3 regions of the Arthrobacter sp. PM3 genome follow, and region 3 is predicted to be linked to each of the others. Evidence: predicted binding sites of a transcription regulator. Region 3 holds the regulator's gene; each other region holds the start of a gene.
The links. The regulator HrcA, encoded in region 3, represses chaperone genes, less so after heat shock. The targets are predictions, from matches to a motif close to TTNGCACTCGNNNNNNNCGAGTGCNAA.
Positions count from the first base shown of each region.

Region 1 (10,519 bases), 1.3 Mb from region 3:
GCCCCGCCCGGACCGGCGGCAGGGCGCGGGCCGATAGACTTGGGGCTGCATGTCTGCATGCCGCCGAAGCTCGTACCGCAATGATTGGATACCGCACCCTTGCGTGAATTCACTGCCCGCTTTGCCTCTGCCGAAGAGATTGCCAACTGGGATGCCCACGTCACCGCGAACCCCAACGGCGGCAATCTCCTGCAATCGGAGGCCTTCGCTGAGGTCAAGCAGCACTATGGCTGGAAGCCCCTGCACCTGGTCTACGAGACGGCCGACTACACGAGCTACAACCTGGTCCTGGAGAAGTCCTTTCCGCTCCTGGGCAAGCTGTGGTACCTGATCAAGGGCCCCGATGTGGAGTCCGTCGAGGACATCCCGGCAATCACGGCGGCGAACGCCGACTTCGTGAAGAGGGCCCGGCTGGGCGTCTTCGCCATCAAGATCGAGCCGGACATCATCCTGTCCGACGACGCCGTCAAGGTCCTCGAAGGCGCCGGACTGGTCAAGACCCACAACCTGCAACCCAACGACTCCACGGCCCTCCTGGACATTTCGCCGGAGGAGAACCAGCTGCTGCGCAACCTGCACTCCCGCGGCCGCAATGCCGTGCGCCGCGCCATCCGCGAGGGCGTCGAAGTACACAACGTCGAACCCACGGAGGAGAACTTCCGGGCGATGTACGCCCTGATGACCACCACGGTGGAGGCCAAGTCCCAGGTCCGGGTCCGCGAGTACGAGTACTACCGCCAGTTCTGGAACAACTTCCTGGCCCGCGGCCAGGGCCGGCTGCTCTTCGTCTACGAGAACGGCGTGCCCTCGGTAGGCGCGTTCGTGATCAACTACGGCCGCAAGGGAACGTACAAGGATGGCGGCTCGCTGCAGAAACGGAGCCAGTACGGCGACTCGCACCTCGTGCAGTGGACTGCGATCAACCAGCTCAAGGACCTGGGCTGCACCGAGTACGACTTTTGCGGCACGCCGCCCAGCGACAAGCTCAAGGACACGTCCAACCCGTTCCACGGCCTGGGCCTCTTCAAGACCAGCTTCAGCAAGACGGTGACGGACTTCGTGGGCTGCTACGACCAGGTGCTGAACCCGTTGAAGTACAAGGCCTGGATGGCCGCGGGGGAGCGGCTGGCACGCCAGGTCTACACCCGGCGCACGGGCCAGCAGTTTTACTAAGCGCGCGGCAGCAACGGACAGTGAGGAGGCCGGAATGACCAAAGACACCGACGGCCGCCGCAGGCCGCCCACGGGCGGCCTGCCCCGGACCGAACCGATGTCGCCCATGCAGGCGCGGCAGAATGTCGCCGCCAAGCGCATGCTCCGCCGGCTGGTGCAGGGCGAGAACCCGCCCACCGCACCGATGAGCATCGTGGACCGGCTCGCGGGCAGCCCCTACGCAAACCCGATGATCCAGGTTGGCGGAGTGGACACCTCGGCCCGCAAGACCATCGACTTCGCCTTGAAGCTGGCCGAATCCATGTTCCGGTACGGGGCCGGCGCCCTCGAGGTCGAGACCAGCATTATCGCCATCACCGCCGCGCTGGGCCTCAAGCACATCGAGGTGGACATCACCAACCAGTCGGTGGCCATCAACTATGCCCCGAAGGACCAGACGCCCATTTCCCTGCTTCGCGTCGTGCGCTCCTGGACCAACAACTACGCCGGCCTGGCGCAAGTGCACCAGCTGGTGACGGACATCGTCGCCGGCGGCGTCGGGCGCGAGGAAGCCGTCCGCAGGCTTGAGGAAATCACCCGCAGCGCCAAGCCGTTCCCGCGCTGGATGGTGACGGTGGCGTTCGGTGTGTTCTCCGCGGTCTTCGTCGGGGTCCTGGGCGGGGGCCCGGGCGCCTCGGCTGTTGCGTTCGTCTCCAACCTGCTCGTCAGCCTGCTGGCCCGCCAGCTGGGCCGCTGGCGCACCCCGGACTTCTTCATCACGGCCTCGTGTTCGTTCCTGGTGACCATCGTCGCCCTGCTGCTGTGGAGGTTCGGCAGTCCCGCGGGGATCCAGATTGCCCCGGCGATCGTGGTGGTGGGAGGCATCCTGCTGCTGCTCCCAACCGGCCGGCTGGTCTCGTCGGTGCAGGACGCGATCAACGGCTTCCCCGTGACGGCGGCGGGCCGGTTCCTGTCCACGATGCTCACCTTCGGCGCGCTGGTCGCCGGCATTGCCATCGGCTTCGTGGTCGGGGACATGACCGGCATGGAACCGATCGATGTCACAGAAACATTCCCGCCGGCGTATCCCTTGTGGCTGCTGGTGCCCATGGTCGCCGTCGCCGTCGTGGCCATCGGCGTGACCGAGCAGACCGCATGGAAACTGCTGCTCCCGACGGCGGCAGTCGGCGTCGTGGGCCACCTGGTCCTGATCGGCGGGGACGCCGTTGGGATCGGCCCGCGCTTCGCGCCGGCCCTCGCGGCGGTGGTGATCGGCCTGCTGGCGCGTGTCGTCGCACTCCGGATGGGCGCACCGCAGCTCGTGGTGGCTGTCCCCGCGGCCCTGATCCTGCTGCCCGGACTCACTATATTCCGATCCATGTATGTATTGACGATCGAGGAATCCGAGATCCTCATCGGGGCCGGCGGAATGCTTAACGCCGGCGCGATCGTGCTCGGTGTCGCCGCCGGAATCGTCCTCGGCGACACCCTGGCGCGGCCCCTGACCCGGGGCCTGGCGAGCAACGAGCGGCGCCGGGCGCGCCGCCGGTAACTCCGGGATCTTGCGCTTCTAGATCTTGCCCTTAGATCTGCCCTACGGGCAGCTTCTTCTCGGCCTGGAAGTCATCCTCCACCCGGCCCTTGGCCCAGTAACCGGAGAGGGACACCTGCGCCCGTTCCAGGCCCCGCTCGGCGAAGAAGACCTCCCGGAGGCCCTTCATGTAGCCCCGCTCGCCGTGGGCGAAGACATGGACACGGCCCTCGGGCCACTCGGCGTCGCGCACGGCGGTGACCAGGACGTCGCTCTCGCCCGCGGGCACGCCGCCGCGCAGCAGCCAGCGCAGCTCGACGCCGGCCGGGGCAGCGACGGGCTGGCGGTCTGCGTCGCTGTCGACTTCGAGGAAGGCGAGGCCACGGGCGTCCTGCGGCAGGGCTTCGATGGCGGCGCTGATGGCCGGCAGGGCTGCCTCGTCACCGGCAAACAGGTACCAGTCCGCCGCCGGGTCCGGGTTGTAGGCGCCGCCCGGGCCGGTGAAGGTCAGGCGGTCGCCCGGCTGCGCCGCAGCGGCCCAAGGGCCGGCCAGGCCCTCGTCGCCGTGGATGACGAAGTCGATGGCGAGTTCCCGGGCGGCCTCGTCCACCCAGCGGACCGTGTACGTCCGGGTGTGCGGCCACTGGCTGCGCGGCATCGATTCCCGGACGGCCCACAGGTCCAGCGGTTCCGGGTACTCCACGCCGGACTGCGGGAACACGATCTTGACGTATCGGTCCACGTAGCCGTTGTTGACGTAGCCGGCGAAGCCGGGGCCGCCGGCAATGATCCGGACCATGTGCGGGGAGAGCTGCTCCCGGCGCAGGACCGTCAGGTCAGTCTGGGGACGCGAGTTCTTGTTGGCGGTGGTGGCTGCGGGGACGGAGGTCATGCAGCTAAGCCTAACGAAGAACCCCGCCCGGGCCCTCCCGCCGGACAGCTGTTACGGCAGCGGTGGCAGCTCCCAGTCAATCGTCCCGTTGCCTTGGTCCTGCAGCAGCGCGTTCGCCCGGCTGAAGGGATGGGAGCCGAAGAAGCCGCGGGCGGCGGAGAGCGGGCTGGGGTGGGCGCTGGCGATCACGGCCGCGGACCCCAGCAGCGGCCGCACGGACTCGGCGTCCTTCCCCCACAGGATCGCCACGAGGGGCGCGCGGCCGGACCCGCCGTCGGCCGGCCGTTCCGCGACGGCCCGGATGGCCGCGGCCGTGACGTCCTCCCAACCCTTGCCGCGGTGTGATCCCGCCGCGCCGGCGCGGACGCTGAGCACCCGGTTCAGCAGCAGCACGCCCTGCTCCGCCCAGCGGCCCAGGTCCCCGTGGACGCGCGGCGGGAAGCCCAGGTCCGCCTCAAGTTCCTTGTAGATGTTGCCGAGGCTGCGGGGAATCGGCCGGGTGGCGCCATCCACGGCAAAGGACAGCCCCACGGCGTGCCCGGGCGTTGGGTAGGGGTCCTGCCCCACAATCAGCACCCGGACGCCGGCCAAGGGCTGCCGGAATGCCCTCAGGACATTCGACGGGGACGGCAGCACCTCGTGCCCGGCGGCGTCGCCGGCAACGTAGTCCAGGGCCTGGCGCAGCTGCGCCTCCACCGGCGCCAGCGCCCCGGCCCAGTCGGGCGCGACGAGTTCGGCCAGCGGTTGCCGGGCGAGGTCCGTGAAACTGAGGTTGTCAGCGGCTGCAGGTTCCAGCTCGAACAGGGCGTCGGAATCAAACACAGCTCCCATTCTTCCCCACGTCCGGCGGCAGTCGCAGTCCGCCCCGGCTCCGCGCCGAATGACAACCCTGTTGTTCGGCCGTAGCATGGGTAAGGGTTTTTGCCGGAACCAGCCAGGGAGGATGCAGTGGCCGAAGCAGCGCAGGAGCACGTGCCCACGAGGGATTCCGCCGCCCCGGACGGGGTGTCCGGGGATTCCGGGCTAAGCCAGCGTGACCGGCAGGTGCTGGCCCTGGAGCGGCAGTGGTGGAAGTACGCCGGGGCCAAGGAACAGGCCATCCGTGAGCTGTTCGATTTGTCGGCCACGCACTACTACCAGATCCTCAACGCCCTCATCGACACCGAGGAGGCGCTGGCTCACGATCCCATGCTGGTCAAGAGATTGCGTAGACTACGTACATCACGCCAACGTGCCCGCACGGCCCGTCGCCTGGGAACAGACTCGTAGAGCCGCGTCACACCGCACCCGGCTGCGCAAGTTTTTGCCGCGTCCGTTTCCGGACCCGGGCGCCCCGTATGAAATCAGCAAGGACGTCGTTTTACCATGACCAAATACGCTCGGGATGAATTTGATCGGGTCCCGGAGACCTCCACCCGGCAGGGTGTCCACCGGGCCGTCGCCGAATCGCGCCGCCGGAGCCTGGTGCCCATCCTCGCAGCCGGCTGCGTGGCGCTGGCGATCGGACTCGTGGCCTTCCTGATCCTGCCGAAGCTCGGATTCTCCGCCGGCCAGGCCTCGGCCGTATCGGGCGGTGCCAGCGCATCCGCCACCCCGTCCGCTTCCAGCCCGGCGAGCCCCACCGCCGCCGGCACCGCCCCGGCCAGCCCCGAGGCCGCCGGAACCGCCAGCCCCGAAACAACCACGGAGCCTGCGGCAACTGCCTCGGCAGCTCCCGACGCGGGCGTGGACAAGTCGCAGCCCGTCACGATCTACAACGGCACCACCACCGCCGGGCTCGCCGGCCGGGTCGGCGGTACGGTGAGCTCCGCGGGCTGGGTCCTGGGCGAGACGGGCAACTGGGGCGGTGTCCCGCAGCAGTCCTCGGTGATCTTCTACAGCAGCGCGGACCAGAAGGGCAACGCGGAGGCGCTCGGAACGCTCCTGGGCATCGACACCCTGGTGGAGTCCGCCGAGTTCAACCTGCCCCTCGTCGTCGTCATCGGCCCCGGCTTCCAGTAGCCCGATCCGGTTACGCCTCAATAACTATTCACCGGCGGGCCTGCCCGTCGCCGGCATTCCTGCGGGACCCTGTGGATACAGTGACTGCGGATTTCTCTTCGCAGTCCGCGGCGCACACCGACGTGGGCCGAACGCAAGCTAGCTGAAAGTGTGGACACCATGGCACTGGGAACCGTCAAATGGTTCAACGCCGAAAAAGGCTACGGCTTCATCACAGTGGACGGGTCCGAGAACGACGTCTTCGTGCACTGGTCCGCGATCATCGGGGAAGGCTACCGCGCGCTGGATGAGGGCCAGCGGGTGGAGCTGGAAATCGGCGAAGGCGAAAAAGGCCCGCAGGCCGAAAGCGTCCGGCCCGCCTAGTGGCACGTCCCGCCGTCACGAACACCCTCCGGGACGCGGCCCGGAGCCGCCGCGGAACTGTACCACCGACCCGCGCCCTGGCGGCCGCCGCCGCAGCCGCCCTGGCGCTGACGGGCTGCCTGGGTCCTGCCGGCAGCGCCCGGGTCTCCAGCGCCGACGCCAGCGGCGACGGAACCCTGCGCATCGGCCTGCTCCTGGACAACACGGGCCCGCAGAATTTTCTCAACGCCCCGCAGCTGGCCGCGGCCAAGCTTGCTGTCAAGGACATCAACGACGCCGGCGGCCACAAGGGAAAGCCCGTGGAACTGCTGCCGGAAACCGTCAGCGCGGACACCGCCGCCCAGGCCAAGGCACTCGTGGGGGCCAAGGCCGACGTCGTGATCGGTCCGACCGATTCCAGCCGCGCGCCGGCCGCCATCGACGTGCTCGCCAACGCCAAAGTGGCGGTCATCTCGCCAGCCAACTCCGCAGCCGCGCTCAGCAACTACAAGAGCGGCGGCTACTATTTCCGCACGGCCGCGGCCGACGTCGCGCAGGCCCCCGTCCTGGCCAAGCTGGCCAAAGACGGCGGCGCCAAAACCCTCGCGGTGCTGCATGAGGAAGGCGATTACGGCAAAGGTGTCGGCGCCGCCGTCGCCGCGGCCGCCACGCAGTCGGGACTGGAAACCGTGGCGCAGGCCGAATTCAAGCCGGGCCAGGCGCAGCAGGCCGTCGCGGACGTCAAGGCCGCCAATCCCGACGCCGTGGTCCTGGTCGCGCGCGAAGGCGCCCAGGGTGCCATCGCCGAACTGAACAACGCCGGCCTCGCCGGCAAGAAGCTGGTGCTCAGCGACGGAGCCGTCAGCCAGTATGGCTCCGGACTGGGCGCGCGGGCGCTCGAGGGCGCCCGCGGGGTCCTCCCCGGAGTGTTCCCGTCCGCGGAGTTCCAGGCCGACCTCGTTGCCGTCGACCCCGGCCTGAAGGACATGATCTTCGCCGCCGAGACCTACGACGCCGTCACCCTCGCGGGCATCGCGGCCGCCGCGGCTGAAGACGATGCCGGCACTTCCATCGCCGCCTCGCTCGTGGGCGTCTCCGGGGGAATCTCCGCCGCAGGTGGTCAATCAGCCGGCCAGTCAGCCGGCCAGTCAGCCGGCCCGTCCGCCGCCGAGGTGTGCACGAGCTACAAGGCCTGCACCGACGCCCTCCGGGCCGGCCGCCGGCCCGACTACGACGGCCAGTCCGGGCGGATCAACTTCGATGCCCACGGTGACATCACGCAGGCGAACTACGTGGTCTACACCTACGGCGCGGACAACCAGGCCAAAATGACCGGGACGGAAACCGCCGGAAGCAGCGGCGGCGGCTGATCGCTCGTAGCGAATTGCGCCCGGGCGGCGGGCGTTCCGGCCCGGGCACTGCTTGCACTCTCCCCGGGGGAGTGCTAATTATTGACTTAGCACTCCAGCGCACTGACTGCTAACACGGCGCCCGGCCCAGCCGGTCGCGCTGTGGGGCGGCCGGTCCAGGAGTTAGAGGAACACCTTGCTGGGGTGAGATCCCGGACCCAGCGGCATACAGAGGCCGCCGGGTAGGGATCGTCCGTCGCGGGCACCACAGCGAAGGTTCATTCTTAACGACTGTCCCGAAAGGACTACTGCCGTTATGGCCAAGATCATTGCATTTGATGAAGAGGCACGCCGCGGTCTTGAGCGGGGCCTGAACACCCTCGCCGACGCCGTCAAGGTCACCCTCGGCCCGCGGGGACGCAATGTCGTCCTCGAGAAGAAGTGGGGCGCCCCCACGATCACCAACGATGGTGTTTCCATCGCCAAGGAGATCGAGCTGGACGATCCTTACGAGAAGATCGGCGCCGAGCTGGTCAAGGAAGTTGCCAAGAAGACCGATGACGTCGCAGGCGACGGCACCACCACGGCAACCGTGCTGGCCCAGGCCCTGGTCAAGGAAGGCCTGCGCAACGTCGCGGCCGGCGCTGACCCGCTGTCCCTCAAGCGCGGCATCGAGAAGGCTGTCGAGGCTGTCACCGTAGAGCTGCTGGCCTCCGCCAAGGAAATCGAGACCAAGGAAGAGATCGCCGCCACCGCGTCCATCTCCGCCGGCGACAACGAGATCGGCGCCCTGATCGCCGAAGCCCTCGACAAGGTCGGCAAGGAAGGCGTCATCACGGTCGAGGAGTCGAACACGTTCGGCCTCGAGCTCGAGCTCACCGAAGGTATGCGCTTCGACAAGGGCTACATCTCCGCTTACTTCGTCACCGACGCCGAGCGCCAGGAAACGGTCCTCGAGGATCCGTACATCCTGATCGTCAACTCCAAGATCTCCAACGTCAAGGAACTGGTTGCTGTCCTGGAAAAGGTCATGCAGTCCAACAAGCCGCTGCTGATCATTGCCGAAGACATCGAGGGTGAGGCCCTGGCCACCCTGATCGTCAACAAGATCCGCGGCACCTTCAAGTCCGTCGCCGTCAAGGCCCCGGGCTTCGGGGACCGCCGCAAGGCGCAGCTGGCCGACATCGCCATCCTCACCGGCGGCCAGGTCATCTCCGAGGAAGTCGGCCTCAAGCTTGAGACCGCCGGACTCGAACTCCTCGGCAAGGCCCGCAAGGTTGTTGTCACCAAGGACGAGACCACCATCGTCGAAGGTGCAGGCGACGCCGACCAGATCGCCGGCCGCGTGTCCCAGATCCGCGCCGAGATCGAGAACTCCGATTCCGACTACGACCGCGAGAAGCTGCAGGAGCGCCTGGCCAAGCTGGCCGGCGGCGTTGCAGTCATCAAGGCCGGTGCCGCAACCGAGGTCGAGCTCAAGGAACGCAAGCACCGCATTGAGGACGCTGTCCGCAACGCCAAGGCTGCTGTTGAAGAGGGCATCGTCGCCGGCGGTGGCGTTGCCCTGATCCAGGCCGGTGCCAAGGCCTTCGCGAACCTGCAGCTCTCCGGCGACGAGGCAACGGGCGCGAACATCGTCCGCGTTGCCATCGACGCTCCGCTGAAGCAGATCGCCTTCAACGCCGGCCTCGAGCCCGGCGTCGTGGTGGACAAGGTCCGCGGCCTGTCCGCCGGCCACGGCCTCAACGCCGCCACCGGCGAGTACGTTGACCTGCTGGCCGCCGGCATCAACGACCCCGTCAAGGTGACCCGCTCTGCCCTGCAGAACGCGGCTTCCATTGCCGGCCTGTTCCTCACCACCGAGGCCGTTGTGGCTGACAAGCCCGAGAAGGCCGGTGCCCCGATGGGCGGCGGCGACGACATGGGCGGCATGGGCGGCATGGGCGGTTTCTAACCACCAGGCCTCCGGCCACCTGAACTGACTGTTCAGCGACGGCGGTCCCACCTCGCGGTGGGGCCGCCGTCGTCGTTTAATCACGACCAACCAAGCGACCCTCCCTCACTTCCGGCCGTCCCGCCCCCGACCCTCCCTCACGTCTTGCAGTTCCATAGCCGACCCTCTCTCAGCTTCCGCGCCGCTCACGCCAACGCTCCTCCAACCCGAAAGTAGGAGGCGAAGGAGGGTTGGGCTGGTAGGTGCGGGAAGTGAGGGAGGGTTGGGCTGGTGGGTGCGGGAGGTGAGGGAGGGTTGGGCTGGTGCGTGCAGGAGGTGAGGGAGGGTTGGGTGGGTGTCGGCGGGGTCTGGCAGGATAGGTCAGTGACGATTACTGCAGCGGCCGACGGTTCGGCCTTAGGAAATCCTGGCCCGGCCGGCTGGGCCTGGTACGTGAATGACGACTGCTGGCGCGCCGGCGGATGGCCGCACGGAACCAACAACCAGGGCGAACTGATGGCGGTGCTGGATCTGTTCCGGGCCACGGCGCACATACCCGGTGAAGAGCTGCTGATCCTCTGCGACAGCCAGTACGTCATCAATGCCGTGACCAAGTGGATGCCGGGCTGGAAGCGCAAGGGCTGGCGCAAGGCCGACGGCAAGCCGGTCCTGAACGTGGACCTCCTCAAGGAGATCGACCAGGAACTCAAGGGCCGCAAGTACACCTTCGAATGGGTGCGGGGCCATGCCGGGCACGACCTCAACGAGGCCGCCGATGACCGCGCCCGGGCCGCCGCCACCGCCTATCAGCAGGGCGTGGCTGTCCGGCAGGGTCCCGGCTTCGGGGCAGCGGCGGGCCCGCTTGCGGACGCCGGCGCCAAGCAACCGCAACCCGCGGCGCGGACGGCTGCTGTGCCGTCCGGCCGGCAGGAATTCTCCGACGGGCAGAGCGTCTTCAGCGGCTTCAGCGAACCGGACCTCTTCAGCGAACTGGACGAGGAACCCGCCGCGTCCGGGGTTCCGGCCGAGGCCAGCGCCGAAGCGGTGGTCGAGTCCCTCGAACGCGAGCTGCTCCGCCCGGAAACCCGCGCGGACCTGGGCCGCACCGGCGTCCTGCTCCACCCGGACTTCACCGAGATCGGCAGCTCCGGCCGGATCTGGACCCGCGACACCATGCTGATGGCCCTGGAGGACAACCCGGGCGGACCCGTCGATCTCGAACTCCTGGGCGCCGACCGGCTGGGCGAGAAGACCGTGCTCCTGACCTACCGCAGCCACACCCGGGAGGGCTCGGCCCTGCGCAGCTCCCTGTGGGTCCT
Region 1 is NZ_CP022314.1:2,325,868-2,336,386, forward strand. Features, by position in the region: gene CFN17_RS10730 (peptidoglycan bridge formation glycyltransferase FemA/FemB family protein) at 100-1,173, shown strand; gene CFN17_RS10735 (threonine/serine exporter ThrE family protein) at 1,208-2,704, shown strand; gene CFN17_RS10740 (siderophore-interacting protein) at 2,736-3,575, opposite strand; gene CFN17_RS10745 (uracil-DNA glycosylase) at 3,627-4,406, opposite strand; gene CFN17_RS10750 (DUF3263 domain-containing protein) at 4,524-4,844, shown strand; gene CFN17_RS10755 (LytR C-terminal domain-containing protein) at 4,941-5,576, shown strand; gene CFN17_RS10760 (cold-shock protein) at 5,736-5,939, shown strand; gene CFN17_RS10765 (ABC transporter substrate-binding protein) at 6,017-7,288, shown strand; gene groL (chaperonin GroEL) at 7,584-9,221, shown strand; gene CFN17_RS10775 (ribonuclease HI family protein) at 9,585-10,519, shown strand, end outside.
Region 1: a site for HrcA is predicted at 7,375-7,401, ahead of groL (chaperonin GroEL). Genes of this name have one in related genera too.

Region 2 (10,519 bases), 970 kb from region 3:
GGGGATGTCGTCGAGGTCCTGCTCGCCCGCGAATCCGTGGAAGGGCTCGTGGAAAAACTCCATGCCCTCGATGTCCAAAAGCTCGGATCAATTGCGATCACCATGCCGGACCTGGTGCTCTCGGACCGCGCGGACCGGGCGGAGGCAGAGGCCCCCGGCGAGGGAGCGGACGCCGTGATCTGGGACGAGGTGTCCCGGCAAAGCGGCGAAGATTCACGCCTGACGTGGAGCTATCTGACATTCCTGGTCCTGGCCACGCAGCTGGCCGCGATCGGCATCGTCACGGACTCCACGATCGCAATCGTCGGCGCGATGGCCGTGGGGCCGGAGTTCGGACCGCTGGCCGCGCTGGCCGTGGCCTTGGTCCGGCGCCAGCGGCGGCTCGGACGCGACGCGGCCCTGGCCCTCGGCATCGGGTTTCCCGCGGCGATGCTCGCCGCTGCCCTGACCGCATGGCTGTCGGTCCCGCTCGGGCTCTTCCCCGCGGATACGCTCGACCGTGGCACAGCCGTCGAATTCATCTACCACCCGGGCCCGTACTCGCTGATCGTCGCCGTGCTCGCCGGAACCGCGGGGATGCTTTCGGTCATCAGCCGGCGCTCGACCACGCTGGTCGGCGTGTTCATCTCTGTCACGACGGTGCCCGCGGCCGGGTTCGTGGCCGTGGCACTGGTCCTGGGCGAATACCAGAAGGCGGCCGGCTCGGCCCTGCAGCTGTTCCTGAACCTGGCCGGAATCGTGGTGTCCGGCGTCGGGGTGCTGCTGTTCTACCGGCTGGTGACCAAACGGCTGTCACCGGAAGCGGCCCTGCGGCTGCGGCGCAAGGCGGGCCGCCAGCAGCGCTGACGGCCCGCGGCGCGGGTGCCCGTTACCCGGCGTTCCAGCCGGTCGCCGCCAGGAACTCCGTCTCGAAGTACGGGGTGAGGCTCTCCATGTAGGTCCTGGTGACGTGGTTGTCGTCCTTGTAGACCATGACGTTGCCGATCACGGCCGGACACACCTGCTTCTGGCAGAAGAAACGGCTGAAGTCCAGGAACTTCGTGTCCGGCAACTGCCCGGCCACCGCTGTGTCGGGCGACGTGGCCTGGTAGTTCTCGGCCGTCGTCGATCCGCAGGCCGCGTAGTCGTCGGGATCATCCTCCAGGCACGCGGGCACGGGCTTGTGCATGCGCGGGGTGTCCCGCAGCGCCACGACAGGGATGCCGGCGTCGTTAATGGATTTGATCGGCGGAACCCAGCCCGGGTCCATGAACTCCGTGGCCCCCGGGGCCGGTTCCGTGCGGGTGCTCGTGGTCACCACGAGGTCCGGCTTCATGTCCAGCACCTTCTTGAGGGTGTCCTTGTTGAAGTCCAGGCAGCCGTCGGAGAGCCCCGGCGCCGGACCGACCGTGACCGGGCAGTAGCCCTTGGTGATGGCCTCCACCTTCCACCCGTACTTCTCGGCCAGGCTCAGGACGGGGGTGGCCCAGACGTGGGCGTGCGAATTGCCGATGATCACCACGGTCTTGGCGGCATTCTGCTTGCCATTGGTGCAGATGTTCGTGAGTTCCTTCTCATTCGACGTGCAGCCGCCCTCATACTTGGGCCAGTCGTCCGCGACGGTCGTGAGGCTGGGAAGGAGCGGGGCGGAAGGGTCGGCCCCGCTGACATAGGCCGGGTCCAGTGCCCGGGCGCCCGGGTTGTTGGCCCAGGCCTGGCTGGCGGCCGCCGCCGTGGCGACGTTGATCTGGAGCTGCCACCCCACCAGCGGCACGACGGCGGTCACCACGGCCGCGGCGATCGCGATGGCGGCGCGCCGCCGCTTGAGCTCCGGCCATTTCCACTCCCGCCAGGGCTTTTCAATGAAGCGGGTGGTGAGGTAGGCGAGCACCAGCGAAACGGCCACAATCACGGAACCCGTGATGGGCCCGGCCCGGTCCTTGTCCGTCGCGGCCAGCGAGATGACCAGGACCGGCCAGTGCCACAGGTACAAGGCGTAGGAGATGTCCCCGAGCCGGACCAGGGGGCCCGAGCTGAGGAAGCGGTCGACGCCAAGCTTGCTGCCGGTCTGCCCGGCCACGATCACGCAGGCTGCGGCCAGGGTGGGCCAGAGGGCCACGTACCCGGGGAAGGATGCCTCCACGTTGAGCAGGAGGCCGCAGCTGAGCATGGCCACAATGCCCAGCCAGCCCAGTCCCATGCGGACCTTCCGGGGAAGCCGCAGGGCCGGCAGGAACAACGCCACGAGGGTGCCCAGGGCGAACTCCCACAGGCGTGCCCCGGTGTCGAAGTAGGCCTCGGTCTGGGACGACCGGGTGTAGAGGATCGAGAAAATCAGGGAGCCGACGAAGATCGCGGCGAAGATGTAGCAGAGCAGCACGCGGTAGCGGAGCTTGAAGCGCCTGGCCACGAGGGCCGCGCCGGCGAAGATCAGCGGCCACAGGATAAACACCTGTCCCTGGATCGAGAGGGACCAGAAGTGCTGGAAGGGACTGGCCTGGCTGTGGTCCGAGGCGTAGTAATTGGTGGCCTGGGACTGCAGGAACCAATTCTCGACGTAGAAGAGGGAGGCCCAGCCCTGGGAGATCACTTCGAGCCAGCGGGTCCGCGGAAGGAAGAGGATGCTGGCGGCGAGGACGGCCACGAGCACGGTGACGGCGGCCGGGACCAGGCGCCGGAAGAGGTGCAGCCAGTGTTTGATCAGTGCCATGGGCCGGCGCTGTTCATAGCGTCCGACGAACTGCAGCGTCATGAGGAACGCCGAGATCAGCAAGAACACGTCCACGCCGCCGGAGACCCGGCCCAGCCAAATGTGGTAGCTCATGACCATGAGCACGGCCAGGGACCGGAGCCCTTGGATTTCGGGCCGGAAAGTGGGCTTGCGGTTTGTCGGCGGAGCGCCGCCGGATTGGGCAGGCGGGACCAGGGTTCTTTGCTGTGTCATAGAAAACCCCTCATACCGGTAACCAAAACGTCCATGTTACCCAACCGTAATCTTGATGGCCAATCGTCGCGGCGGGCATCGCTCTCTATTCAGGCACGCCAAGATGGGAGTTTCCAGTTAATTCGCTGCGGCGTCCGTGCGCCGCCGGGCCGGGTCCGGCCGCAAAAAAGGGACGGCCCGGCAGGTTGCCGGGCCGTCCCTCTTGCGGGCGCAGCTTAGTGCTGGTGGCCTGCGTGCTCGTCTTCGTCAGCCGGCTTCTCCACCACGAGGGTTTCCGTGGTGAGGACCAGCGCGGCGATGGAGGCAGCGTTGCGGAGGGCCGCACGCGTCACCTTGACGGGGTCGATCACGCCGGCGGCGATCAGGTCCTCGTAGTCGCCGGACTTGGCGTTGAAGCCCTGGTTGACGGCGGATTCGGCCACCTTGGCAACCACCACGTAGCCGTCAAAGCCGGCGTTCTGGGCGATCCAGCGCAGCGGCTGGGTCAGGGCGCGGCGGACGATGCCGACGGCGGCAGCCGCGTCACCTTCGAGGGCCTGAACGGCGGAGTCCTCGTCGAGGGCCTTCAGCGCGTGAATGAGGGCGGAGCCGCCACCGGCGACGATGCCTTCTTCAAGGGCCGCACGGGTCGAGGACACGGCGTCCTCGATGCGGTGCTTCTTTTCCTTCAGCTCGACCTCGGTGGCGGCGCCGACCTTGATCACGCCGATGCCGCCGGCCAGCTTGGCCAGGCGTTCCTGCAGCTTTTCCTTGTCCCAGTCGGAATCCGTACGGGTCAGCTCGGCGCGCAGCTGGGCAACGCGGGCGGCAACGTCCTCGGCCGAACCGGCGCCGTCGACGATCGTCGTATTGTCCTTGGTGACCGTGATGCGGCGGGCGGTGCCGAGCACCTCAAGGCCAACGGTGTCCAGGCTCAGGCCCAGCTCCGGGGAAACGACCTGGGCGCCGGTGAGGGTCGCGATGTCCTGCAGCATGGCCTTGCGGCGGTCGCCGAAGCCCGGCGCCTTGACGGCCACGACGTTCAGGGTGCCGCGGATGCGGTTGACGATCAGCGTGGAGAGGGCCTCGCCCTCGACGTCCTCGGCGATGATGAAGAGCGGCTTGGAGCTCTGCAGCGCCTTTTCCAGCAGCGGCAGGAATTCCTGCACTGAGGAGATCTTGCCCTGGTTGATCAGGATCAGGGCGTCCTCGAGGACGGCTTCCTGGCGCTCCGCGTCGGTGACGAAGTACGGGGACAGGTAGCCCTTGTCGAACTGCATGCCCTCGGTGAGGACCAGTTCGGTCTGCGTGGTGGAGGATTCCTCGATGGTGATCACACCATCCTTGCCGACCTTGCCGAACGCCTCGGCCAGGAGCTCGCCGACCTCGTCGCTCTGGGCGGAGATGGAGGCAACGTTGGCAACCTGCGTGCCCTCGACCGGGCGCGCGTTCTCCAGCAGGCGGGCAGCGACGGCTTCGACGGAAACCTCGATGCCGCGCTTGATCTCACCCGGTGCGGCGCCTGCCGCAACGTTGCGCAGGCCTTCCTTGACCAGGGCCTGGGCCAGGACGGTGGCGGTGGTGGTGCCGTCACCGGCAACATCGTTGGTCTTGGTGGCGACTTCCTTGGCAAGCTGCGCGCCAAGGTTTTCGTAGGGGTCATCCAGCTCGACTTCGCGGGCGATGGTCACGCCGTCGTTGGTGATCGTGGGGGCGCCCCACTTTTTGTCCAGTACGACGTTGCGGCCGCGCGGGCCCAGCGTGACCTTGACGGTGTTGGCGAGCTTGTCGATGCCGGCTTCAAGCGACCGGCGGGCAGCGTCGTTAAACGCAAGCTGCTTTGCCATGGTTGTGTCCTTTCAAGACAGAACCCCGCGCAACTGATCCGTTCGTGGCGAAGGATCGGCTGCGCGGGGGTCCAAGAGAGTTACTTTACGACGATCGCCAGAACGTCGCGGGCGGAGAGCACGAGGTACTCGGTGCCGCCGGTCTTGACTTCGGTTCCGCCGTACTTGGAGTAGATGACGACGTCGCCGACGGCAACGTCAACGGGAACGCGGTTGCCGTTGTCGTCGAAGCGGCCGGGGCCTACGGCGACAACTTCGCCTTCCTGCGGCTTCTCCTGTGCGGAGTCCGGGATAACCAGGCCGGAAGCCGTGGTCTGCTCGGCTTCGAGCGGGCGGACAACAATACGATCCTCAAGAGGCTTAATAGAGACCGACACTCGGACCTCTCCTTTTCGTCAGCAAATTCGTGGACTATGAAGCGGTGATGCCAAGGCGTACAGACCGTCGTCGCGGTGCCGGCAGCGCGCCTGGCGGAACGTGCTTCATGTGTTAGCACCCTCCTAGGGAGAGTGCTAATGACGACTCTATGTAACGGGTTAGCACTCGGTCAAGGCGAGTGCCAGAAATTCGTTTCAGGTGAACATCCCCGCACAGGACATGCTCAGCCTGAGGCTCCACCACTGGACATAGCACCCCCCTGTCCACCCGTGGCCGCAAAGAATGAGCATGCCCCGTGGACACCCCAGCCCAACGCCCCGGGCCCGCAGTCACCCGGCCCCCATCAGCCCTCGTCGCCCCGGGACATGCTCAGCCCTGGCCTCCACCATTGGACATAGCACCGCTATGCCCAGCCGTGGCCGCGCAGAATGAGCATGTCCCCCGGGGCGAAGGGGTTCCGCGGGGCATGCCCGCCCCTTGCCGCGCAGAATGAGCATGTCCCACCGGAGGTGCGAAGCATGTCCGGCGCTGGCGCCAAAGAGTGGGCATGTCCGGTGGGGGCATGCGGCTACTGGCCGGCGAGGTCCTCGAAATCGACGTCCTCGCCGTCCTCGGCATCCTCATCGGGGCCGGCGTCGTTGCGGTGCCGGTACACCAGCAGTCCCCCGGCCGCGGCCAGCACGAGGCCGACCAGCAGGAAAATGATCCCGCCGAGCCGGGCCGTGGCATAGGTGTCCCGGATGGCGCGGGCCTCATCCGTGGCGTCCTGGACGCTCTTGCCGCCGACGGAATAGACCGTGGCGTTGAAGGAATCGAGGAAGAAGATGATCACGAGCAGCGCAGCGCACACGACGGCGATCACGGCTCCGGCGATCAGCGCCGGCCGGGCGTAGCGGGCCGGGCCGTGGAGGTGGCGGCGTCCCGGACCGGCGCTGTCCCCGCCGGTGCCGTCCGGTCCGGCCGGGTTTTGCCCGGCCGTGTCCTCTGGGGTGCTGTTGCCTGTACCGCTGTCTTCCATGCCGTCAAGCCTAGCCCGGCTGGTCCGTTCACAGCGGGTCCCCGGCGCTGAACTACGCTGGATGGCATGACTGACGCACCGCAGGAACACATCGCCCCGATCCTGACCCCGGAGGGCTGGGAACTGCTGGCGTCGCTGGGCCCGTACCGCGAGGACGAGGCCTTCCGCCTCACAGCGTCGCTGCGCAAGGCCGGCCACTCCCCCGAACTGGTCTCGGCCGTCCTCACCCAGTCCCGGCTGCGGACGAAGGCCGAGGCCAAGTTCGGCGAGTTCGCCCGGCAAATGGTCTTCACCAAAGCCGGCCTGGAACAGGCCACCCGGCTGACCGTCGCGGCCCGGCACGCGCAACGCTTCGCGGAGGCGGGAGCCGGCCATGTCGCGGACCTCGGCTGCGGGCTGGGCGCCGATGCGATGGCGCTGGCGTCCCTGGACCTGAAGGTCACCGCGGTGGAGATGGACGAGGCCACGGCGGCCTGCGCCACGATGAACCTGATCCCGTTCCGCAACGCCACCGTGGTGCACGCCGATGCCACCGCGGTTTCGCTGGACGGGGTCGACGGCGTCTGGCTGGACCCGGCCCGGCGCACCACCTCTGCCTCGGGCACCAAACGCATCTGGGATCCGGAGGACTTTTCCCCGCCGCTGTCGTTCGTGGAGTCGCTGGCCGGCACCGGGCGCGCAGTCGGCGTGAAAATGGGGCCCGGCATGCCGCACGATTCCGTGCCGGCGGGCTGCGAGGCGCAGTGGGTTTCCGTGGACGGGGACGTCACCGAGGTGGCCTTGTGGTTCAACGGAGTGCGGCGCCCCGGAGTGCGGCGGGCAGCCCTGGTGCTCGGTCCCCGCGGTGCCGCCGAACTCACCAGCGGCGAGGATTTCGACGCCGGCCCGGCGGCGCCCGTGGGCCCGGTGGAGGGCTACCTGTACGAGCCCGACGGGGCGGTGATCCGCGCCGGTCTGGTGGCCGACGTCGCGCTCCAGCTGGACGGACACCTAGTGGACGAGCACATCGCCTACATCTGCGCACCCGAGCTGCGCGACACGCCGTTCGCCAGGGCCTACAAGGTCCTGGACGTGATGCCGTTCCACGTCAAGGCGCTCAAAGCCTGGGTACGGGACCAGGGCATCGGCGTCCTGGAGATCAAGAAGCGCGGCACGGCCGTCACCCCGGAAGAGCTGCGCAAGCAGCTGCTGCCGGGCGGCAGCGCGAAGGGCAAGAACAAAAAGTCGGCTACCCTGGTCCTCACCAGGATCGGCGAGGACCGGGTGGCCATCTCGGTGGAGCCGGTCTAATACGCACGCGGTCCGGCAAAGGCGCCGGCCGCGGCTCCGACAGGGCCACGGCTGCGGCGTCGGCCGGCCGGCTACTGGGCGCGCATGAACTCCTCGGCGGCCCGGACCTGCTCATCGGTCGGCCGGATCCCGGTGTAGAGCACGAACTGTTCCAGCGCCTGGATCGTGGCAACCTCGGCACCGGTGATGACGGTCTTCCCGGCCGCGCGGCCGGCCTTGACCAGCGGCGTCTCAGCCGGAAGGGCGACGACGTCGAACACCACCTTGGCGGCGTCGATGGCTTCCTGCGGGAAGGACAGCGATTCGGCGTCCGGGCCGCCGGCCATGCCGACGGGCGTGACGTTGATGATCATGTCGGCCGTCGCGCTCCCGGATTTCGCTGAGCCCAGTTCGGCCCGCCAGGCGAACCCGTAGAGATCGGCCAGGCCGCGTCCGGTGGCCTCGTTTCGGGCCACGACCGTCACGTCCTTGAACCCGGCATCCCGCAGCGCGGCCACGGTGGCCTTCGCCATGCCGCCGGAACCCAGGACCAGGACCGTGTAGTCGGTCGGCACGGCGTTGCGCTGCAAAAGCTGCTCGATAGCCGTGTAGTCGGTGTTGTAGGCGGTGAGCTTCCCGCCGTCGTTGACGATGGTGTTGACCGAATCGATGGCCTTCGCGGAGGGGTCCATGACGTCCACGAGGGCGATCACGTCCTCCTTGTAGGGCATGGACACCGCGCAGCCGCGGATCCCGAGGCCGCGGACCCCGGCGATCGCCTGGCCGAGGTCGGTCGGGGCGAAGGCCTTGTAGATCCAGTTCAGGCCCAGCTGTTCGTACAGGTGGTTGTGGAAGCGCGTCCCGTTGTTGCTCGGCCGGGCCGAGAGCGAGATGCACAGGGTCATGTCTTTGTTCAGAATGGGCACAGGTCCATTAAACGCCAGGACCGCCCGCGCACCCCGCAGCCCCGCCCGGGACGCCGCCGGCCGGGACCGCCTGTGAATACACTCACGCACCAGGCGTAACTTTGACACCGTTCCGGGGCCGGCCCTGCACTAGACTTGGACCACCCGCGGCCCTGCCAGCCACCCGGCCGGCGCCTTCATGGGAGTTGTCACCCGACACCGCCGGTGGCGCCCCCGGGGGCACGTCCGAAGGGTGTTGCCGGCACATTTCCCCGCAGGACGACGGCCAGGGACAGCAGAACAGTGAAGGGACCACATGAAGATCGAGTTCGCTTCGTCCAGGCAGTCGACTCTTGGCGTGGAATGGGAGCTGGCGCTCGTCGACGCCGAGACCGGTGAACTGGCCTCCGTGGCGAACCAGGTGCTCCGCGGAGTGGCCGCCCGGCATCCCGAACTCAACGAGGACGACGAACACCCGCACATCAAGCAGGAACTGCTGCTGAACACCGTGGAACTCGTCACCGGCGTCTGCACCACGGTGGCGGAAGCGAAGGCGGACCTGAACAGTTCGCTCGCGGCTGTCCGCGACGTCACCGATCCGATGGGCGTGGAGGTCTTCTGCGCCGGGAGCCACCCGTTCAGCCCGCCCCAGCTGCAGCCCGTCACGGACAAGGAACGCTACGCCAAGCTCATTGACCGGACCCAGTGGTGGGGCCGGCAGATGGTCATTTACGGCGTCCACGTCCACGTCGGGCTGGACAGCCGGGACAAGGTCCTGCCGGTGCTGGACGGCCTGGTCAACTACTTCCCGCACTTCCAGGCGCTCTCGGCGTCCAGCCCGTTCTGGGGCGGCGAAGACACCGGCTATGCCTCCCAGCGCGCCCTCATGTTCCAGCAGCTGCCCACCGCGGGCCTGCCGTTCCAGTTCGCTTCCTGGGCGGACTACGAGTCCTACGTCCAGGACATGTTCACCACCGGCGTGATCGACACCCTCTCCGAGATCCGCTGGGATATCCGGCCCGTCCCCGCCCTGGGCACCATCGAGATGCGCATCTGCGACGGCCTGGCCACGCTGGAGGAAGTGGGGGCCATCGCCGCCCTGACCCAGTGCCTCGTCGACGAGTTCTCCACCACGCTGGACCACGGCGGCACGATTCCCACCATGCCGCCGTGGCATGTGCAGGAAAACAAGTGGCGCGCGGCCCGCTACGGCCTGGACGCGATCATCATCCTCGACGCCGAGGGCAACGAACAGCTCGTCACCGACCACCTGCGCGCGACGCTCAAGCGGCTGGAGCCAGTCGCGGCGAAGCTGGGGTGCAGCGCCGAACTGGCCGACGTCGAGAAGATCATCCGGCGCGGCGCGGGCTACCAGCGCCAGCGCCGGGTTGCCGCCGAACACGGCGGGGACCTGCGCGCCGTCGTCCTGGACCTGGTCAAGCAGATGCGGCAGGGCCCGGAAGCCTAGCCCCGCTGCCCGGCGGACGTCCGCCTGGGCTTCCGCCCGCCGGGCAGGAATCCGCGCGGGCTCAGTACAACTAGGTGGAGACGGTCGTGACCGGCATTGAGGAGTCCGGGGCAAACCCGATCCCGCTCGGCTCCACCCCGGCCATCACCAGCTGCGCGCCGAGGGCGGCCACCATGGCGCCGTTGTCCGTGCACAGCGACAGCGGCGGTACCGTCAGGCGGATCCCCGCGGCGGCGCAGCGCTGTTCGGTGAGCTGGCGCAGCCGGGAGTTGGCTGCGACGCCGCCGCCCAGCAGCACCTCGGTGATGCCCTGCTCGCGGCAGGCGAGCACCGCCTTGGACGTAATCACATCCACCACGGCCTCCTGGAAGGCCGCGGCGATGTCTGCGACCGGGACCGTCTCGCCGCGGGCCTCGAACTGCTCCACGCAGCGGGCGACGGCGGTCTTGAGTCCGCTGAAGGACCAGTCGTAGCGGTGCGGGCCCGGTTCCTCGGCCGTGCCCATGTATTTCGGCTGGGTCAGGCCGCGCGGGAACCGGATGGCTTTCGCGTTGCCGGTGCGGGCGAGCCTGTCGATGGCCGGCCCGCCGGGGTAGCCCAGGCCCAGAAGCCGGGCCACTTTGTCGTACGCCTCGCCGGCGGCGTCATCGATCGTGGAACCCAGCAGTTCGACGTCGTCCGTGATGCTCCGGATCCGCAGGATCTCGGTGTGGCCGCCGGAGACCAGCAGCG
Region 2 is NZ_CP022314.1:31,074-41,592, forward strand. Features, by position in the region: gene CFN17_RS00140 (DUF389 domain-containing protein) at 1-846, shown strand, start outside; gene CFN17_RS00145 (acyltransferase family protein) at 869-2,923, opposite strand; gene groL (chaperonin GroEL) at 3,139-4,749, opposite strand; gene groES (co-chaperone GroES) at 4,830-5,126, opposite strand; gene CFN17_RS00160 (hypothetical protein) at 5,696-6,145, opposite strand; gene CFN17_RS00165 (class I SAM-dependent methyltransferase) at 6,212-7,435, shown strand; gene CFN17_RS00170 (shikimate 5-dehydrogenase) at 7,507-8,340, opposite strand; gene CFN17_RS00175 (glutamate--cysteine ligase) at 8,636-9,787, shown strand; gene tsaD (tRNA (adenosine(37)-N6)-threonylcarbamoyltransferase complex transferase subunit TsaD) at 9,858-10,519, opposite strand, start outside.
Region 2: a site for HrcA is predicted at 5,286-5,312, ahead of groES (co-chaperone GroES). Genes of this name have one in related genera too.

Region 3 (10,519 bases):
CACCCGAGCCCATCCCGTCCAAGGGCCTGGGCGTGGGCGAGGTGGGCTACCTGATCACCGGCGTGAAGGACGTCCGCCAGTCCAAGGTGGGCGACACCGTCACCAACCTGGCCAAGCCGGCCAGCGACTCCCTCCCCGGTTACGCCGACGCGAAGCCGATGGTCTTCTCCGGCCTGTACCCGCTGGACGGCACGGACTACCCGGTGCTCCGCGACGCCCTGGAAAAGCTCATGCTCAACGACGCCGCGCTGGTCTACGAGCCTGAGACGTCCGCGGCGCTGGGCTTTGGCTTCCGCGTCGGCTTCCTGGGGCTGCTGCACCTGGAAATCACCCGTGAACGGCTGGAGCGCGAGTACAACCTGGACCTGATCTCCACGGCCCCCAACGTCGAGTACGAGGTGACGCTGGAGGACAAGTCGGTGGTCCACGTCACGAACCCGAGCGAATATCCCACGGGGAAGGTCGCCGAGGTCCGTGAGCCGATGGTGTCCGCCACCATCCTGGCGCCGAACGAGTTTGTCGGTGCCATCATGGAGCTCTGCCAGAGCCGCCGCGGCGTCATGGGCGGCATGGACTACCTCTCCGAGGACCGGGTGGAGATCCGCTACCGGCTTCCGCTGGCCGAGATCGTCTTCGATTTCTTCGACATCCTCAAGTCCAAGACCCGCGGCTACGGCTCGCTGGACTGGAAGGCCGACGGCGACCAGGTCGCCGACCTCGTCAAGGTCGACATCATGCTCCAGGGTGAGCAGGTGGACGCCTTCTCCGCCATCACACACCGCGACAAGGCCTACGCCTACGGCGTCATGATGACCGGCAAACTGCGTGAACTCATCCCGCGGCAGCAGTTCGAGGTTCCCATCCAGGCCGCCATCGGCTCCCGGATCATCGCCCGGGAAAACATCCGCGCCATCCGCAAGGACGTGCTCGCCAAGTGCTACGGCGGTGACATCACCCGAAAGCGCAAGCTGCTGGAGAAGCAGAAGGAAGGCAAGAAGCGCATGAAGATGGTGGGCCGCGTCGAGGTGCCGCAGGAAGCGTTCATTGCCGCCCTCACCACGGAGGAGTCCAAGGCCAAGGACAAGGCCAAGAAGTAGCGGTGCCGGTCATGACAGCAGCCGCGACAGTGGGCGGGGCCCGTGCCTAGCGTCCTTCCCCTCGGTGACCCGGCGCCGCCGGACGGGCTCCTGCCCGCCCAGGCGGCTGCCGGGGCCGAGCACCGTGCCTTCGGGCTGTACGTGCACATCCCGTTCTGCGCGGTCCGCTGCGGGTACTGCGATTTCAACACCTACACCGCCACCGAACTGGGCGGCGGCGCATCGCAGGACGCCTACGCGGGCACCGCGATCGCGGAAGTGGCCTTCGCCGGGCGCGTCCTGAAAGAGTCCGGGCTGCCGGCCCGCCCGCTCAGCACCGTTTTCTTCGGCGGCGGCACTCCCACCCTGCTCCCCGCGGAGGACCTCGCCGGCATCCTCAGCGCCGCGATCGAAGCCTGGGGCCTGGAGCCCGGCGCCGAGGTCACCACCGAGGCCAACCCGGACTCCGTCACGCCCGAGTCCCTGCAACTGCTGGCCGACGCGGGGTTCACCCGGGTCTCCTTCGGCATGCAGTCCGCCGTGCCCCACGTCCTGAAGGTCCTGGATCGCACGCACACGCCCTCCCGGGTGCCGGAAGTAGTCCGCTGGGCGCGTGATGCCGGGCTGGCCGTCAGCCTCGACCTGATCTACGGCACGCCCGGGGAATCGATGGAGGACTGGCGCTACTCACTGGAAACCGCGCTGTCCTACGAGCCTGACCACATCAGCGCCTACGCGCTGATCGTCGAGGATGGCACCAAGCTGGCCGCGCAGATCCGTCGCGGCGAAGTCCCGGAAATCGACGACGACGACCACGCCGCCAAGTACGAACTCGCCGACCAGCTGATCTCAGCGGCCGGGCTTGCGTGGTACGAGGTCAGCAACTGGTCGCGGACCCCGCAACAGGCGTGCCGGCACAACCTCGCCTACTGGCGCGGCGACGACTGGTGGGGGATCGGACCCGGCGCGCACTCACATGTCGGCGGAGTCCGCTGGTGGAACGTCAAGCACCCCACCGCGTACGCCAACCGCCTCGGCGCCGGGGCCTCGCCCGCCGCGGGCCGGGAAACCCTGGACGCCGCGACCCGCTCCGTGGAGCGTGTGATGCTCGAGGCCCGCCTCAGCACCGGCCTCGACATCCCCAGCCTCGGGGGCCTGGGCGATACCGGCCGGCACGCCGTCGCCGGGCTGATCGCCGACGGACTGGTGGAGCCCGCGGCCGCGTTCAAGGGAAGGCTGGTCCTCACGCTCAAGGGCCGGCTGCTGGCCGACGCCGTCGTCCGCCGGATCCTGCCGGACTAAGCCGGACGGGCTACTTGATCCAGCGCAGGTTGAACTCGTAACGGTGCGGCTGGCCGCGGTTGACGTGGATGCCTGCCGCGACCGAGAAGCAGGTCACGGCAATCCAGATCACCGTGGCCAGCACGGCAAAGAGATTGCCGACCACCGGAATGAAGACCAGCAGATTGGCGAGCACCGCCGCGATCGTGGGGGGCAGCGTGAAATTGAGGGCTTCCTTGGATTCCTGCGCGGTGAACGGGCCGCGGTCCTTGAAGATCAGGTAGATCAGCAGCGAGGGCACACAGCCCAGGATGCCGCCGAAGTGCGCCAGGGTGGCCCACCGCCGGTCCTCACTGGCCGTCAATGGGAGCGCATTTGCCGGAACGCCATGGTACGGGGCCTGGCCATGGCCGGCCTGGTTGCCCGTGTGTTCGCGTGCGTTATCTGCCACGATGTAGCCCTTCGGATTGCGGTGATGCGATGCTGCTTGGTTCTGCGGTGGTCATGCCGTGAATTGCCGGGACCGCGCCGGGAGCGCGGCCGCCGTTCCAAGAATACTTGCTCGGCCGCCGAAATGGGGACCGCCGGGCGGCCGCCACGTCGGGCTACGGCACGGTGAGGAAGTCGATGACCTCTTCGACCCGGCCCAGCAGGGAGGGTTCCAGATCGGCGTAGCTGCGCACTGCCCCGAGGAGCTTCTGCCAGCCGAGACCGATGTCCTCCTTCGTTTCATGGGGCCACCCGAAGGCCGTCAGGATCCCGGTCTTCCAGTCGACGCCGCGGGGGACCACGGGCCAGCGTTCGATCCCCAGCACGGCGGGCCGGATGGCCTGCCACACGTCCACATACGGGTGTCCCACGATCAGCACGTTGCCGGCGGCACCCGGCGAGGCCATGACCGCCTCGGCGATCCGGGATTCCTTGGAGTCGGGCACCAGATGGTCGACGAGCACACCGAGCCGGCGGCCCGGGCCCGGCCGGAACTCCGCCACGGCCGCCGCAAGGTCGTCAATGCCGTGCAGGGGCTCGACGACGATGCCCTCCACCCGGAGGTCATCGCCCCAGACCTTTTCCACAAGTTCAGCGTCGTGCTTGCCTTCCACCCAGATCCGGCTGGCTTTGGCCACCTGCGCGCGCTGTCCCGCCACCCGAACCGAGCCCGAGGCGGTGCGGCCGGCACCGGCGCCCGGGGCCGCCTGCTTCGGGGCCGGCGGCATTAGCCGGATCGGCTGTCCCTCCAGCAGGAAGCCGAAACCGAGGCGGAAGGACCTGGACTTGCCCCGCCTGTCCTCGAGCGCCACCACATGCATGCCGCCGGACTTTTCCACCCGGGTCACGGCACCAACCCACCCGGACTGGACCTCCTCGAGCACCATGCCGCGTTCCACCGGGACTTCCGGCAACTGCGTTTTGGCGGGGGCTGACAGGTCCTGGGGACCCCAGTTCTGGTACGACATCTCTACACGCTAACTTTGCACTCGGAACGTACGGCGGTCAGTGGAATCACTCCGGGGCCGGACCCGCGGGCAACGCCCGGAGCGAATCCAATGCTAACAACGCGCCGAGTCATATTAGACTGGTTAGCACTTAGGCATGCCGAGTGCTAACCCCTGTCCGGTTCCGGACCGCCCTTTCCCACGGGTGGACGCGATGAGGACGATCGGGGGCAGGCGCCGGCTGCGGGAGCGTCGATTGGAGGTGGAGCATGAGCGAACCGCGCAAACTCGAAGTGCTGCGCGCCATCGTGGAGGACTATGTCCATTCCCGCGAGCCTGTCGGGTCCAAGGCGCTGGTGGAGCGCCACCACCTGGGCGTGTCCAGCGCCACGATCCGCAATGACATGGCGGCGCTGGAAGATGAGGGACTCATCACGGCACCGCACACCAGCGCCGGTCGGATCCCCACGGACAAGGGCTACCGGCTGTTTGTCGACCGGATCTCGGCCGTCAAACCGTTGTCCCCGGCCGAGCGCCGGGCCATTCAGGCGCTGCTGGAAGGATCCCAGGACCTCGATGACGTCCTGGACCGGACCGTGCGGCTGCTGGCCCAGCTGACCAACCAGGTCGCCGTCGTGCAGTATCCGCTGCTGAGCCGCGCCAGGGTCCGGCACATAGAGTTCGTGCTGCTGGCACCCCGGAAAGTGCTGACGGTGCTGATTGCGGACACCGGCAAAGTGGAGCAGCGCGTGGTCGACGTCGGACAGGAGATCGCCGATGACGCGCTGGCCGAGCTGCGCACCGCGTTCCTGGCCGGCCTCTCCGGAACCCCGCTGAGCCTGATGCCGCAACTGCTGCCCGCCGTCGTCGCCGGCGCCGCTCCGGCGCGCCGCGGAGCTGCCCACGCCCTGGCCCATGGCCTGGAGGCACTGGCGACCAGCAGCCGTGAGGAGCGGATGGTCATGGCCGGCACGGCCAACCTGGCCAGATCCAATGTGGACTTCCCGCTCAGCATCGGCCCCGTGCTGGAGGCCCTCGAGGAACAGGTGGTCATGCTCCGCCTGCTCAGCGAGATGGCTGAAGACCCCCGCGGTGTCACGGTCAGCATCGGCCGCGAAAATCCCTACGACGGGCTCGCCGAAGCCTCGGTGGTGGCCACCGCCTACGGGCCGGACGCCACGGCCAAGGTCGGCGTCCTGGGGCCAACCCGGATGGACTATCCCACCACCATGGCAGCCGTCCGAGCGGTGGCCCGCTACCTTTCCAGGATCCTGGGGCCCTGACAGGCCCGGGACCGTCGCGACTTCTTGCCCGCAGGCAATGCCCACAGGCAGTACAACAAGGAAGAGATACACACTTTGAGCAGCCACTACGACGTTCTTGGAGTCTCCCGCGAAGCAACGGGGGAAGAAATCAAGAAGGCCTACCGGAAACTTGCCCGGACCCTGCACCCGGACGTCAACCCGGGGGAGGACGCCGCGGACCGGTTCAAGGCCGTCACGCACGCCTATGAGGTCCTCTCCGACCCGCAGAAGCGCCGGGTCTATGACACCACGGGCAACGAAAACGGCACCGACAACGGCTTCGGCGGCGGTTCCTACTCCGGCCAGGGCTTCGCGTTCCAGGACATCTTCGAGACCTTCTTTGGCGGCGGCGGCGGGGGCCAGGGCGGCCCGGCGTCCCGGATGCGCCGCGGCCAGGACGCACTGATCAGCGTGCGGATCGACCTCCGCGACGCCGTGTTCGGGGTCAATAAGAAGCTCGAGGTCGACACGGCCGTCATCTGCCCCACGTGCGAGGGCTCGTGCTGCCGCGAGGGCACCCACCCGGTCCGCTGCGACATCTGTGGCGGCAGCGGCCAGGTCCAGCGCGCCATGCGGTCCATCCTGGGCCAGGTCATGACCTCCGCGCCCTGCGGTTCCTGCGAGGGCTTCGGCACCGTCATCAAGGATCCCTGCAACGAGTGCAGCGGCCAGGGCCGGATCCGCAGCCGCCGTTCCCTGACTGTCAAGGTCCCCGCCGGTGTCGCCACAGGCACCCGCATCCAGCTGTCCGGCCAGGGCGAGGCCGGACCCGCCGGCGGCCCGGCCGGCGACCTGTACGTGGAGATCCGGGTCAACAACGACCCCACCTTTGTCCGCGACGGTGATGACCTGCACGCGAGCCTGAACATTCCCATGACGTCTGCGGCACTCGGCGCGGAACTGAAGCTGGACAGCTTTGACGGGCCCCAGGAAATCGATGTCAAGCCGGGCACCCAGCCGGGCGAGGTCATCACCCTGCGCGGCCTCGGCGTCACCCACCTCCGCGGCCACGGCCGCGGCGACCTGAAAGTCCACCTGCAGGTGGAAACCCCGGACAAGCTCGACGCCCACCAGGAAGACCTTCTCCGGCAGCTCGCCAAGGCACGCGGCGAACACAACCACCCGGGAAAGCTCGCCGCCAGCCACGGACTTTTCGCCAAACTCCGCGACCGGCTCGGTAGCCTGTAGCGGTGAGCAACCCGGTCTTCTTCACCGCCCCCGGCACACTGGACCAGCAGGTCCCCGGCTCGGTTTTTGTCCTCGAGGGGGCGGAAGCCCGGCACGCCGTCACCGTCAAGCGGCTTGCCGTCGGGGAAGCCGTGGACATCGCTGACGGCGCCGGCAAGCGGCTGACCGGGACGGTGACCGCCGTCGAGCCCGCCGAGCTGAGCGTCGAATGCCTGGACCTGGCCGAGGAGCCGCGGCCCGCCGTTCGGTTGGTCCTCGTCCAGGCCCTGGCCAAGGGAGACCGTGACGAACTCGCGGCCGAGACAGCCACCGAACTGGGCATCGACGCCGTCATTCCCTGGCAGGCCGAGCGGTCCATTGTGCGGTGGAAGGCCGAGCGGGCCGCGAAAGCGCACGCCAAGTGGCAGTCAGTGGTGACGGCGGCGGCGAAGCAGGCCCGCCGCGCCTGGATTCCGGAGGTCCGTTCCGCCGTCGACGGCGCCGGGCTCCAGGCGGCCGTGGCGGCCGCGGACCTCGCGGTCATCCTGCACGAAGACGCCGTCCGACCGCTGCGCCGTGTGCTGGAAGACTGGCTGGACAGTGAGTCCGGGCCGGGGCGTGCTGACGACGGCGGCATCGCGGCCGGCGACGCCGGTTCCCGCGAGGTGCTCCTGATCGTGGGCCCGGAAGGCGGCATCAGCCCCCGTGAGGTCACCAGGCTCTGCGACGCGGGGGCGGTCACAGCCCTTCTGGGACACCATGTGCTGCGGTCGTCGACGGCCGGTCCCGCCGCCGTCGTCGTGGCCAGCGACATCCTGGGACGCTGGTAGCCGGCAACCTGCCTGTTTGGCCGTGACTGCCTGTACGGTCCTGACTACTTGACCGTGAACCCGCGCGTATCGGCGAAGACTTCCTTGCCGCTGTCCGCAGGGTCCACCTGGGAGACCCGGACTTCGTATCGGCCCGGCCCCAGGTTCGCGGAGAACGAGTAGAGTCCGGACTGCGTGGAGTCGGCCGAGGCCGTCGCGTTGCCGTTGAGGTAGGCGGTCTTGGCGTTGTCGCCGTCGACCTTGAGGATCTCCCAGCGCAGCTTCCCGCCCTGGACTGTGCTCCGGCCGCTGATCTTGACCGCCCCGTCCGTCACGGTGGTGCCTTCCTGCGGATCGATGATCCAGACGGGGGCGACCATTCCGGCGCTGCGGGACGTCGGCGCCCCCAGCCGGACGTGGTTGAAGGCGACATAGTCCGTGTGCCCGTCGACCAGCACCACCACCTGGACTTGCTGTCCGGAATCGATCAGGCCGGCGCTGGCTGCGGCCGCCGTCGCCGTGTAGACGAGTTGCTGGATGGCCCGCTCGGCCATGCCCGCGTCCACGTTGCTGTTGAAGGCGTCCGCGGAGACATCAACCGTGATGACGTTCTTGCCGGAGATCGACGTCGAAAGCTTCTTCGGGTTCTGCCACGGCGTGAAAAAATCCGGGTCGAGGGGTTTTTGGGACATCATCACCCGCAGGGCGCGGGTGACCGGGTTGTCCTGGTCCGGCACATCCCGGAACTCGCGGTAGAGGAACGCGTTGTCGTTGCTGCGGCCGATCCAGTACACGGGAGCCTTGTTGGAGGTCTGCGCGGTCTCGAGCGGGGCGCTGGGGGTGGGGGCGCCCGACGCTGAGGCCGGGATGAGCTCGGACGGGCTGCTGGAGGTCGTGACGCCGTCCTGCGGCGTCGCCACGCAGCCGGAGAGCAGCAGGGACGCGGGCAGCACAAGTCCCAGCCAGGCGCGGCGGAGTCGCCTCACTGCTGACTGCTGAGCTCCACGCTGCCTGATGCTGCCGCCCCTTCATGTGCACGCTGCTCTCCGCAGCGATGATCGGTGTGTGGCCGCCATGGCCCGCTGGCCGCCCGCCTGCGCCTGCCGGGAGACCGGACCGGCGGCCCGCGGGAGAGCCGAATTCCAGCATGGCACACCGGCCCGGCCCGCAAGCCTGGTTTGGGGCCGGTCGGCGGAACTGCAACGGGAACGATATGAGGCCGATGCGAAGTTGATACATAATTTCGGGAACCGCGCCGTATCGGTCAGCGGGAACGCCTTGCGAGGATGAACGCTTGCGCCTGAGTTTCCACCGGGCGCGGCTCCCTGGTGAGTTGCGCCGTAATCGTCATGCCGTGGCGGGTGAGAAGATCGGCCGTGTCGGCCGGGTCGTGCAGATACGAGGTGAGAGTGACTTCGTGGCCGTAAGCGCGCGTGGCCGTCCGGTGCCCACCGCCGGCATGAAAGCCCAGGAGGACATTGCCGCCGGGCCGGGTCACGCGGGCAAGCTCGTTGATGATGCGTGGCAGCAGTTGGGGCAGGGTGTGTTGTAAGTGTCGCGGACGGATCCGGCTGCGCCCGACGTCGGCCGCGTCGACTCACCGCTGCACGAGCGCATGTGCCCAGGCCTCCTGATTGTGCGCAACATATTCAGCGGCGGTACGCCAGTGATCACCGTGTCCGTTGAGGTACATCGCCGCCCACGGCTGGAAACCGGTTTCGTTCGAGGACTTCAGGAGATTGAACATCGCTGTTGCTCTTTTCGCCATCGCGGCCGGCAGCGCCTTCCGGAGCGAGTCATCGGCTGCATACCCGTCGGCAAAGGCCCCCAGCCTTATGGCAGCCTCCGCCACCGGTTGTCCGTGGACCAGTTGACCGAAGGACTGTGCGGCGTAGGCAAGATCCCACAGCCGCGTGCTGGGGCCCGCGCCGTCCCAATCGATGAAGACCCAGCGCTCTCCCATGATGAGATTCCACGGGGCGAGATCGTTGTGACACATCAAGTCTGGATTCTCCGCAGGCAGCAGCATTTTCCAGCCGCCGGGATTGGCAATGACAGTTGCTTCGCTCGCATCATGGATTTCCCGGATCATCCGGCCGACGCGGCGCAGGTCGTCGTTCCCGAGCGGCGACTGATCCATCGCGAGTGTGCCCTCGACGTACTCGACCACGCTTCGCCCATCCTCGTCCCGCCCCAGGGGGCGGGGTACGTCCAATCCGGACGACCGGAGCGCGCCGAGATAACTTTGGACGGCGGCAGTGTTCTCCAACCAGGGCTTACGGACGGTGCGGCCAACGCGCACAACTTTCCCGGAGGCATTACCGCCTGTGAGTTCCGGCTCGTCCCCAACCATCCGAGCAGGCTACAGGGGCAAGCGCGCCGGGCAAGGCCCGTGCCGCCACGAGGACGACGGCTGTCACTGCGGCGGGCGCCGCCGGATCCCGACCGGCGTCGGGTGTCCTTCGCTGGCGTAAGATGGAGGGATCCGGTGACCCGGGCCGCGGACGGTGCGAACCGCCGCCGGCGGGGGTACCCGGGGGACTGACCATATTCATACTGGAGGGGACCAGAGGCCCGCGGGCCAACACCATGACTGAAGCAGCGAACGGCAAGGCCCGGTTCAGCGCCGGAGAGCGCACCGCAGGGGAATTTCCCCACTCCCTACCAGGGCTGCGGACGGAGGTGGTCTTGTTTGACGACTCAGAGCAGATGGTCCAGTCGCTGGGCAGCCACGACGAAGCCCTCCGGTTCATCGAAAACCAGTTCCCGTCCGTTGACTTCCATGTCCGGGGCAACGAACTCGCGATCAGCGGCCCTGCCGCCGACGTGCCGCGCATCATGCGCCTGCTCAACGAGGTCCGCGGGCTGGTGGCCCGGGGTACCGTCATTACCCCGGCCGTCCTGCAACAGCTCGTCTCCATGCTGCGGAGCCAGTCCCTGCAGAACCCGGTGGAGGTGCTGACGACCAACATCCTGTCCACCCGCGGGAAGACCATCCGGCCCAAGACCCTGAACCAGAAGAACTATGTGGACGCGATCGACGCCAACACGGTGATCTTCGGGATCGGGCCGGCCGGTACCGGCAAGACGTACCTGGCCATGGCCAAAGCCGTCCAGGCCCTGCAGCAGAAGGAAGTCAGCCGCATCATCCTGACCCGCCCCGCCGTTGAGGCGGGCGAGCGGCTCGGGTTCCTGCCGGGAACCCTGAGCGACAAGATCGACCCCTACCTGCGGCCGCTGTACGACGCGCTGCACGACATGATGGACCCCGAATCCATCCCGCGCCTCATGGCCGCCGGCACCATCGAGGTGGCGCCGCTGGCCTACATGCGCGGCCGCACGCTCAACGACGCCTTCATCATCCTCGACGAGGCCCAGAACACCACGCCGGAACAGATGAAGATGTTCCTGACCCGGCTCGGCTTCGGCTCCAAGATGGTGGTCAC
Region 3 is NZ_CP022314.1:1,001,031-1,011,549, reverse strand. Features, by position in the region: gene lepA (translation elongation factor 4) at 1-1,097, shown strand, start outside; gene hemW (radical SAM family heme chaperone HemW) at 1,140-2,378, shown strand; gene CFN17_RS04715 (DUF4870 domain-containing protein) at 2,389-2,808, opposite strand; gene CFN17_RS04710 (DUF3097 domain-containing protein) at 2,963-3,814, opposite strand; gene hrcA (heat-inducible transcriptional repressor HrcA) at 4,063-5,076, shown strand; gene dnaJ (molecular chaperone DnaJ) at 5,152-6,285, shown strand; gene CFN17_RS04695 (16S rRNA (uracil(1498)-N(3))-methyltransferase) at 6,288-7,094, shown strand; gene CFN17_RS04690 (GerMN domain-containing protein) at 7,139-8,059, opposite strand; gene CFN17_RS04685 (hypothetical protein) at 8,368-8,625, shown strand; gene CFN17_RS04680 (phosphotransferase) at 8,671-9,243, opposite strand; gene CFN17_RS04675 (PhoH family protein) at 9,663-10,519, shown strand, end outside.